3 regions of the Bacillus sp. EB106-04-04-XG123 genome follow, and region 1 is predicted to be linked to each of the others. Evidence: riboswitches for the same ligand, from Rfam matches in the RefSeq annotation. Region 1 holds a riboswitch; each other region holds the start of a gene.

Region 1 (3,208 bases):
TTTCACAAGCTGTTCTTCAGAATAAACAGGCTGTGAAATAAAATAATCAGCGCCGTATTCGATTTTTTTCTCAAGACGTTTGACCGCTTTATCTATATGACGCACATTTGGGTTAAACGCGCCAGCCACTGAAAAATTGGTCTTTTTGCCAAGAGGCTTTCCTGAGAAAGAAAGGCCTTCATTAAATTGCTTGATGAGACGAATCAAATCAAAGGAGGTTAAATCATACACAGATGTTGCACCTGGGAAGTCTCCAATTTTAGATGGATCGCCTGTGATCGCTAAAATATCGGTTAATCCAAGAGTGTCGAGCCCCATTAAATGGGATTGTAGCCCAATCAAATTACGGTCGCGGCATGTGATATGAACAAGAGAACGCATATCAAGCTGCTGCTTTAATAATGCGCCGCAAGCGACATTGCTAATGCGCGGAGTTGCAAGAGAATTATCGGCTAACGTTAACGCATCAATGCCAGCATTCTTTAATTCATTTGCAGCGACGAGAAATCTTTCGAAGTTCAGCTTCTTCGGTGGATCGAGCTCTACGATAATCGATCGTTTTTTCACAGCCAGCTCATCAAGACCTGGTTCAGTGCGCTGATCTTGGATGGAAATGATTTCTTCTTTTAACACTTTCACTTCTTTTTCAGTGATCGGTGCTAAACCTTTGACCGCTTCAGCCATTGCGCTAATATGCTGAGGTGTTGTTCCACAGCAGCCGCCGATAATGCGTGCACCCTGATTTCTAAATTCAAGTGCACTTTTTCGGAAATAATCGTTATCTGTATCATAGACGAGTCTGCCTTCTTCAAGAGAGGGGAGACTGCTGTTAGGATAGACTGATAAATGCGAATTTTCTAAAAGTGGAACACCTTCGAGTGCCTGAATCATGTGATAAGGGCCCAGCCTGCAGTTGATGCCGACGACATCTGCACCAAGAGATGATAACTCAGATAAACCATCCTTCAGCGGGGTACCATCCTGCAAAACGCCTTGTTCATGCATAGAGACATTCATGACAATCGGGAGAGTCGTTTCTTTGCGAGCAATTTGGAGAACAGCCTTCGCTTCTTCTATGTCATAATACGTTTCAAGCAATAATCCGTCAGGCTCTTCATTTAATAGGATGTACAGCTGCTCTCTAAAGCTTCGTTTGATTTCTTCTATAGAGTAGGCATTTTTGTTAAACGTTCGAATGCCGCCAATTGTTCCGAGAACATAGGCAGAGCCAGCGGCTGCTTTTGCAATTTGTACCGCTTTTGTATTGATGCGTTTCGTTTCTTCCTCTAAGCCGTAGCGGGATAGTTTAATATAATTCGCACCGTATGTGTTCGTTTGGATGATGTCAGCGCCTGCCTGCACATATGCTTCGTGTACGCGTTTCACTTCATCCTCTTTCGATAAATTTAATTCTTCAAAACAGCGGTCAATGCCGTAAGAGTATAAAAGTGTTCCCATCGCTCCATCAGCTATCAGTACGCGATTTTGTAAGTCTTGTAATAGGCCCATTGTATTCCTCCTTATTTCTATGTAACAAAAAAAGCCTTCTGATAAGAAGAAGACTTTTTGGCTGTATCGTAATTCTTCTCCTTATCTTCCAAGCAGTTGCTTGCTGGATTTAGCACCTTGGTCATAGAAAATATATTTCTACTACACCGGTTGCTGAGGCTTCACAGGGCCAGTCCCTCTGCCTCTCTTGATAAGAAAGCAATATGAACATGTCAATGAATTGAACTTCCATCAACTGTAACGAAAAATGCAAAAATAATCAATGGAAAATTTGAAATTTATCGAAAATTTATAAATTGGACATCGATCGGCAAATCAGCCTTACGCATAAGAGAAATCACCTCTTGTAAATCATCTTTATTTTTCCCTGTCACACGCACTTGGTCATCCTGAAATTGTGATTTCACTTTGATGCCAGACTGCTTGATGAGTGCGTTGATCTTTTTAGCGTTGTCTTGATCAATCCCGCTGATCAGCTTCGCACGCTGGCGTACTGTACCGCCAAGAGCATGCTCGGTTTTTCCGTAATCGATATTTTTAGTTGGTACATTTCGTTTGATAAGCTTTGTCACAAGTACATCTTTTAGCTGCTCAAGCTTGAAGTCATCATCAGAAATGAGAACAAGTTCTTCTTTTTCGAGAGAAATGTCACTTTTACTTCCTTTAAAATCATAACGGTTTTTAATTTCTTTCAGCGCTGCTTGAACAGCGTTTTGCACCTCAGGCAGTTCGACTTTCGATACAATGTCAAATGAGCTTTCTTTTGCCATCACACATGACCTCCAAGTATTGATATTGCGTCTATTTTATCATGCCAATAGGCGAAGAAGAAACTTTATCGAAGAGATGAGGCAAAGAGTTCAGCCGGCTGCGGTATAAATCGTGTTCAGTTTGTCCACTTTAGCTAACAGAACTAGAGATGTTCATGCGGGGAGAAGTATAGTAGAATAAAGTGAATCAAAAGATGAACGAACGCTCTTTTATGGGCAGATAGGAAGGAAGAGAACATGAGACCAGGTGAGCAACTGACCTTGCAAATAGAGAACGAAATGGAATACGGCTACTTTTTGACAGATGGTGAAGATTCGGTCCTCCTGCACCGCAGTGAAATGACAGAGGATCTTGATGACCGAGATGAAGTAGAGGTCTATTTATATGTAGATCATGAAGAAAGACTAGCTGCCACAATGAAAATCCCTACAATTAACGCACATACATACGGCTGGGTAGAAGTTGTAGACGTGGTAGAAGACATGGGCGCATTTGTCGATGTTGGACTGTCAAAGGATGCACTTGTAGCAACAGAACACCTCCCGCCATTTGAGGAAGCATGGCCGAAAAAAGGAGACAAACTCTACTGTATGCTGAAAGTCACAAGTTACGGCAGAATGTTCGCAAAACCAGCCACAGAAGACGTGATCAGTGAATTGTTTACTGAGGCACCAGAAACCTTAATGAACAAAGAAATTACTGGAACAATCTATCGTTTAATTGCGACAGGTTCTTTTATGCTGACAGATACAGGCGTGCGAGGGTTTATTCACCGCACGGAACGAAAAGAAGAGCCAAGACTAGGATCGACCGTTACGGGACGAGTTATTGCAGTGAAAGAGGATGGAACCGTGAACGTTTCTCTGCTTCCTAGAAAACAGGATGCATTATCTGTCGATGCAGAAGAAATTTTAACCTATATGAGAAC
Region 2 (3,208 bases), 240 kb from region 1:
CATCTTCAATTTGAATTTGAATGGCTTCATGGACAAGATCAGTTTTAGCTGCATTCACTGATGCTGCACGCTGAATGCGCTGCAGCAGCCGGTCTAATGCCCAGGCGAGGTTCACAGCGGTTGGACGAGCACTGTTTAAATATTCTTTGATTCGAATCACTTCTTGTTTAAAAACATCGATTTCTTCTGTCTCAATGGCTTGCGCACTAAGTGCCAGTCCAAATGCTGCTGTAATGCCAATCGCAGGCGCTCCGCGTACTTTTAATGTCACAATTGCATCATACACATCTTCTTTCGTATATAAATGCTCAAAGACGGTTTCGGCCGGTAATTTTTGCTGATTTAAAATGTGAATACGGTTTTCTTCCCATTCGACAGAACGGGGGACTTCAAATTCTTTTGACAAAACCCGTCACTCCTTTACAGATGGCTGGAATAATGCGACGAGGTCAGACGCTGTTTCCACTGCATGATATTGTTTGATAAATGTTTTTCCAAGTGTCAGTGCTGCTTTTTTCTGCTGAATCCGTCTAGTTGGAGATGGAATCGCATCAAGATCAGCGGCATGAGCAAGACCAATTGTTCGGCGGACAAGCTCACAGCCGGCAAAGCCTGTCGCTTCTTTTAAAATCCGGTCAAACGTTGTTTCTAAAAAGCTGTCCGATACACTAAATGCTTCAATGCTGTCCTCTTTCCAAGCTTTTGTGAACACTTCTTTGAATGTTGACCATACATTGACGACATGGTCAAAAAGGTGCTGCTGCTCGTGTTCATTCTCGCGAGATAAAGCATTCAGGAACAGATTGGCGATAAAGTGGCCGATATCGAATCCAAAGGGACCGTAAAACGCGAATTCTGGATCAATGATTTTCGTTTCAGTCTCATTTGCAAAAATACTGCCTGTATGAAGATCTCCATGAACCAATGTTTCAGCTGATGTCAGGAAGATACGCTTCAATTCTGCTGCTTTGGCTTGCAGCTCAAGATCTGCCCAAAGCGCTTCTGCTGATTCTCTTAATTCTTCTTCGAAGTCATTTGTTTCACTATCAAAGAAAGGGTCTGTGAAGACGAGTTTTTCTGTGATATCACACAGGTCAGGGTTCGTAAATTGCTTCACAAATTGTTTTTTGATTTTAGGATTTGTCGCAAAGTCAGATGTGTAAAAAAGTGTTTTTCCTAAAAATTCTCCAACATGATCAGATAAATGCGGATATTGTTTTCCGGCAATTAGCCCTTTTCTGACGATTTCTAAGTGTGAGAGATCCTCCATGGCTGTCACTGCAAGAGCTGTATCCGAGTAATAGACCGCTGGTACGAGATGCGGCGCATATTCTGACTGTTTGATCAGGGCAGCACTTTCAATTCTTGCCCGGTCTAATGTAAGAGGCCAGCTCTCACCAACCACCTTTGCATAAGGCAGCGCCTGCTTGATGATCAATCCTTTTTCTTGTTTGTGATCATAAATATGAAAGACGTAATTTAAATTCCCGTCGCCGATTTCAGTACAAGTCAAATGACTGCTTTCTTGGATTAAGCCAAGTCTAATTGCGAGTGCAACTGCCGAGCTTTCTGTTAGTTCTTCATATGATGCCGTAAGTGTAACCAATTGCTTCCCCTCCAAATCATATAAAAAAGCCTCTTTCTCCTGAGAGAAAGAGGCTTGATGGTGTGTATGCTCAAAGCCTCTCTTATCTCTCAGCACATGCGTCTGATGGAATTAGCACCGTGCCCTATAAGACAATTGTCTTGGCGCGTTACTTGCTGCGCCCCACTTCACAGTGGTATTAACGGTCGGTTGCTGTTGGGGTCAAAAGGCCAAATCCCTCGCCCAACTCTCGATAAGAGAAATCAATATGTAATTGTTTCGTGTCTGTTTGCATTTCTTAATTCAAGATATTATCAGAGCTGCGCTTTACATGTCAATCTTTTTTCAAAATTGCTTTACAATTCATAAAACAATCCATTACAGTGATTGTATTGTTACGTAACTTGAATAGAAGGTGAAGAAATGGAATTCCAGCAATCAGATGTGTTGAAACAATTACCGAAACAATTTTTTGCGTCCCTTGTCCAAAAGGTGCAGAAAAAAGTGCAGGAAGGGGCAGATATCATTAATTTGGGGCAGGGAAATCCTGATCAGCCAACTCCTCCCCACATTGTAAAAGCCATGCAGGAAGCGGTAGCAAAACCTGAAAATCATCAATACTCCTCATTCCGTGGAACAGCGAAATTAAAAAAGGCCGCTGCCGCTTTTTATGAAAGAGAATATGGCGTTACGCTTGATCCAAAGACGGAAATTGCGATTTTATTTGGCGGGAAAGCAGGGCTTGTTGAGCTGCCTCAATGTCTGCTGAATCCGGGTGATACGCTTCTCGTCCCTGACCCAGGTTATCCTGATTATTGGTCAGGTGCTGTACTTGCTGGAGCTCATATGGTGACCATGCCACTTCTTGAAAAAAATGATTTTTTACCTGACTACGATTTGCTGCCTGAGGATGATAAGAAAAAGGCAAAATTAATGTATTTAAATTACCCCAACAATCCGACGGGGGCTACGGCAAGCCGTTCATTTTTTAAAGAAACCGTTACATTTGCGAAAGATCACAAGCTTTGTGTTGTCCATGATTTTGCATATGGCGGCATTGGATTTGATGGGGAAAAGCCGATCAGCTTTCTGCAAGTAGATGGAGCGAAAGAGACGGGAATAGAAATTTACACATTGTCTAAAACGTACAATATGGCAGGGTGGAGAGTAGGATTTGCAGCAGGGAATCCGTCTGTTATTGAAGCGATTGAGCTTTATCAGGATCATTTGTTTGTCTCGTTGTTTAAAGCCACGCAGGATGCAGCAGCGGAAGCCCTATTAAGCGATCAAACATGCGTACGGGTGCAAAATGACCGATATGAGAAAAGGCGGAATGTGTGGATAGCTGCCTGCAAAGAAATTGGCTGGGAAGTCAGTGCACCAAAGGGATCATTTTTTGCTTGGTTAAAGGTGCCAGAAGGATATACATCTGAAGCCTTTTCTGATTTATTATTAGAAAAAGCACATGTTGTTGTAGCGCCAGGTAACGGCTTTGGTGCTCACGGTGAAGGGTACGTGAGAGTAGGGCTTCTTACAAGCGAGGAGCGGTTACAAGAAGCTGCTCAGCGCATCGCTGCCTTGAAGCTGTTTGAAAAAAAGCCATTGACAACATAAAAAAATGGT
Region 3 (3,208 bases), on a different contig from region 1:
ATGAAAATGGGTGGTGCTAATCACAGAGGAGACTGCAGTGAACAAAAACTGCAGTCTTTTTGATGACGAGGCGCCCAATCTTTACAACCTGGATGAAAGATTGTAATCTAAGGAAGAAGTGAATCAACGTCAAAAGGGCCGGGTGATCGTGATGAATGTCGAGATAGAAAAGGTCATCATTGTAGAAGGTAAAACAGACAAACAAAAGCTGAAAGAAGTCATAAGTGAACCTGTTACCATCATTTGCACCAATGGCACGATCAGTACATCGAAGCTGGACCAGCTTGTGGACGATTTATTGGGGAAAGACGTTTACATATTAGCAGACAGTGACGATGCAGGCGACAAACTGCGGAAGCAATTTCGAAAAGAATTCCCTGAAGCACTTCATCTTTTTGTCGACAGAACGTACCGCGAAGTGGCCGCTTCACCGTCAGCCCACATTGCATCTATCCTATTAGCTGCAAACATTGATGTTCATTCGAAATATTTATGAGGGTGGACGTATATGAAAGAGATTGAAGAACACGAATTCAAAGAGATAGAGGACGATTTATTTCTTTTATACTTATATACACCGTTTTGTGGAACATGCCAGCTGGCAAAGAAAATGCTGGCAGTCGTAGACGCCATGCAGCCGGATGTGCCATTTTACGAAAACAATTTAAACTATTCACCAGGCTTTGCAAAAGCATTTGAGATCGAGAGTGTTCCTTGCTTTCTACTGTTTAAAAAAGGAGAATTGGTGCAAAAAGGCTATGCCTTTCACTCTGTTCCATATCTTCATGAAATGATTGAAACCGCTAAATAAAGCGGTTTTTTGTCATATTTCAAGAAATTCATTTGAAAATTTGTCGAGTTATTTATAAAGGACAAGAAGATGTTTGTAGAGAAATGTTATGTATAACCAAATGACAGGGAGGTTATACATGTGGAAAATGTGAAAGCCCATGGTAACACAGGGCAGCGTTTACTATTAAAACCGCTGCTCTCATCATCATCCTTGAAGATTACATTTGAGGCGGAAACTGACTCTTGTACATTGATTGTGGATGAACGTGGTGAAGTGAAGAAACTACCTGCAATTGAGTTATCGGATCTCATCTTTTATGGTGAGAGGAAAGAGATTCTACAATTATTAGATGGAGATATGTCCTTACAGCAGTTAATCAGCAGAGGACAAGTCAAAGTCAAAGGGTCATTCCGTGCGCTCCTTAGACTAGAGGCAGTGCTTTGGCTGACGAACGGTTTTTTTCGAAAAATGATAACGTAGTTGTTTACTTGGAAATTAGCGATTTACAGCGTTGACATATCTCAGATAGCATGATATTCTACGTTAGTAAAAACATGAACATCACATAAAACAACATATTTTCTCTTATTAAGAGAGGTGGAGGGACGTGCCCTATGAAACCCGGCAACCGTCAGCATAGCTGAAATTGGTGCCAATTCACTCAAAGCCGCAGCGCTTTGAAAGATGAGAGAAAGGCGTAATTGACATAAAAGGCCTTTCTGCTTGCGTTGCAGTTAGGTCTTTTTTACTGACCTGGCGTCAGGCTAGAGTCATGACAGAAAGAAGAATAAATAACGTATGTGATGGAAACCTATAGATTCAGCAAGAAAGCAGGTGATCAGACTGTGATTCATTTACAGAATGTATCAAAAACGTATCATTCAAAAAGCGGAAATGTTGATGCCGTAAAAGACGTCAACTTGAATATTGATAAAGGTGAAATATTCGGAATTATCGGGTATAGTGGTGCAGGAAAAAGCTCGCTTATTCGCCTATTAAACGGTCTGGAGCTGCCAACAGAAGGAATTGTTGAAGTGGCAGGCAACCGGATCAATGAAGTATCGAATGCGAAACTTCGGAAAGCAAGACAAGAAATCAGCATGATCTTCCAGCACTTTAACCTACTTTGGTCAAGAACGGTGAGACAAAATATTATGTTCCCGCTTGAGATCGCAGGGGTACCGACATCAAAACGGAGAGAACGTGCGAATGAACTGATTAAATTGGTCGGTTTAGAAGGAAAAGAAAATGCGTATCCGTCTCAGCTTAGCGGCGGGCAAAAACAGCGTGTCGGCATTGCGAGGGCATTAGCGAATGATCCAAAGGTTCTTCTATGTGACGAAGCGACATCTGCGCTAGATCCGCAAACGACCGATTCGATCCTTGAGCTTTTGGCGGATATCAATAAACGATTAGGGCTCACGATTGTGCTCATTACACATGAAATGCACGTCATTCGCAAAATTTGTCATCGCGTCGCAGTCATGGAAAATGGACGTATTGTCGAAGAAGGCGAAGTATTGCGCGTCTTCAGACAGCCGAAGGAAGAAATGACGAAGCGATTTGTGAAACAGCTTGCGGAACCAGAGGAAGCGAAAGAAACAATCGAGCACGTCCTAGAGCGAGTAAAAGAAGGTCAGGTCGTACGGTTGTCCTTTATCGGTGATTCTGCCGAGCAGCCACTGATCACAGAAATCATTCGATCGTTTCATGTCGATGTGAACATCCTTCAAGGGAAGATTTCTCAAACGCAGGAAGGCGCGTTTGGAACACTCTTTATCCACATTAATGGAGAAGAGACTGAGGTAGAAAAAGCCATCGCCTATATCCAAAGCAAACAGGTTGAAATCGAGGTGATGACACATGTTTGAGAAATGGTTTCCGAACGTTGATTTAGACGTCATCTGGAGTGCAACAGGTGAAACGGTGTATATGACACTGATTTCATTGGCATTTGCCTTTGCCATTGGTATTATCCTTGGACTATTACTCTTTCTAACGAGTAAAGGCGGTCTTTGGGAAAATAAACCGATTAACACCGTCATTGGGGCAGTCGTCAATATTTTCAGATCGATTCCTTTTATCATTCTAATCATTCTATTATTAGGATTTACAAAACTCATTATGGGCACGATTCTTGGCCCAAATGCAGCACTCCCTGCCCTTGTCATAGGGTCAGCTCCATTCTATGCACGTCTTGTCGAAATTGCACTGCGTGAGGTAGACAAAGGAGTCATTGAAGCAGCACGATCAATGGGAGCGAAAACGTCGACAATCATTTTCAAAGTATTGCTGCCAGAATCATTGCCAGCCCTTATTTCAGGTATTACCGTAACAGCGATTGCTCTAATTGGCTCTACTGCGATTGCAGGTGCAATTGGAGCAGGCGGACTTGGTGACCTCGCCTATGTGGAA

Evidence for each region. Region 1 has a riboswitch for S-adenosylmethionine ahead of AC3WTB_RS04300 (bifunctional homocysteine S-methyltransferase/methylenetetrahydrofolate reductase). Riboswitches for the same ligand answer to the same signal wherever they lie in the genome.
Region 2: another riboswitch for S-adenosylmethionine. It lies ahead of mtnK (S-methyl-5-thioribose kinase); the one in region 1 lies ahead of AC3WTB_RS04300 (bifunctional homocysteine S-methyltransferase/methylenetetrahydrofolate reductase).
Region 3: another riboswitch for S-adenosylmethionine. It lies ahead of AC3WTB_RS06370 (methionine ABC transporter ATP-binding protein); the one in region 1 lies ahead of AC3WTB_RS04300 (bifunctional homocysteine S-methyltransferase/methylenetetrahydrofolate reductase).

What each region holds. Positions count from the first base shown of each region.
Region 1 is NZ_JBYTDZ010000001.1:808,742-811,949, reverse strand. It holds gene AC3WTB_RS04300 (bifunctional homocysteine S-methyltransferase/methylenetetrahydrofolate reductase) at 1-1,509, opposite strand, end outside; SAM riboswitch class I at 1,588-1,706, opposite strand; gene AC3WTB_RS04295 (YajQ family cyclic di-GMP-binding protein) at 1,788-2,279, opposite strand; gene AC3WTB_RS04290 (CvfB family protein) at 2,517-3,208, shown strand, end outside.
Region 2 is NZ_JBYTDZ010000001.1:569,006-572,213, reverse strand. It holds gene mtnA (S-methyl-5-thioribose-1-phosphate isomerase) at 1-406, opposite strand, end outside; gene mtnK (S-methyl-5-thioribose kinase) at 413-1,606, opposite strand; SAM riboswitch class I at 1,687-1,844, opposite strand; gene AC3WTB_RS02895 (pyridoxal phosphate-dependent aminotransferase) at 2,009-3,199, shown strand.
Region 3 is NZ_JBYTDZ010000002.1:179,555-182,762, reverse strand. It holds gene AC3WTB_RS06390 (YusG family protein) at 1-20, shown strand, start outside; gene AC3WTB_RS06385 (ribonuclease M5) at 152-496, shown strand; gene AC3WTB_RS06380 (thioredoxin family protein) at 509-811, shown strand; gene AC3WTB_RS06375 (SCP2 sterol-binding domain-containing protein) at 932-1,273, shown strand; SAM riboswitch class I at 1,376-1,484, shown strand; gene AC3WTB_RS06370 (methionine ABC transporter ATP-binding protein) at 1,639-2,664, shown strand; gene AC3WTB_RS06365 (methionine ABC transporter permease) at 2,657-3,208, shown strand, end outside.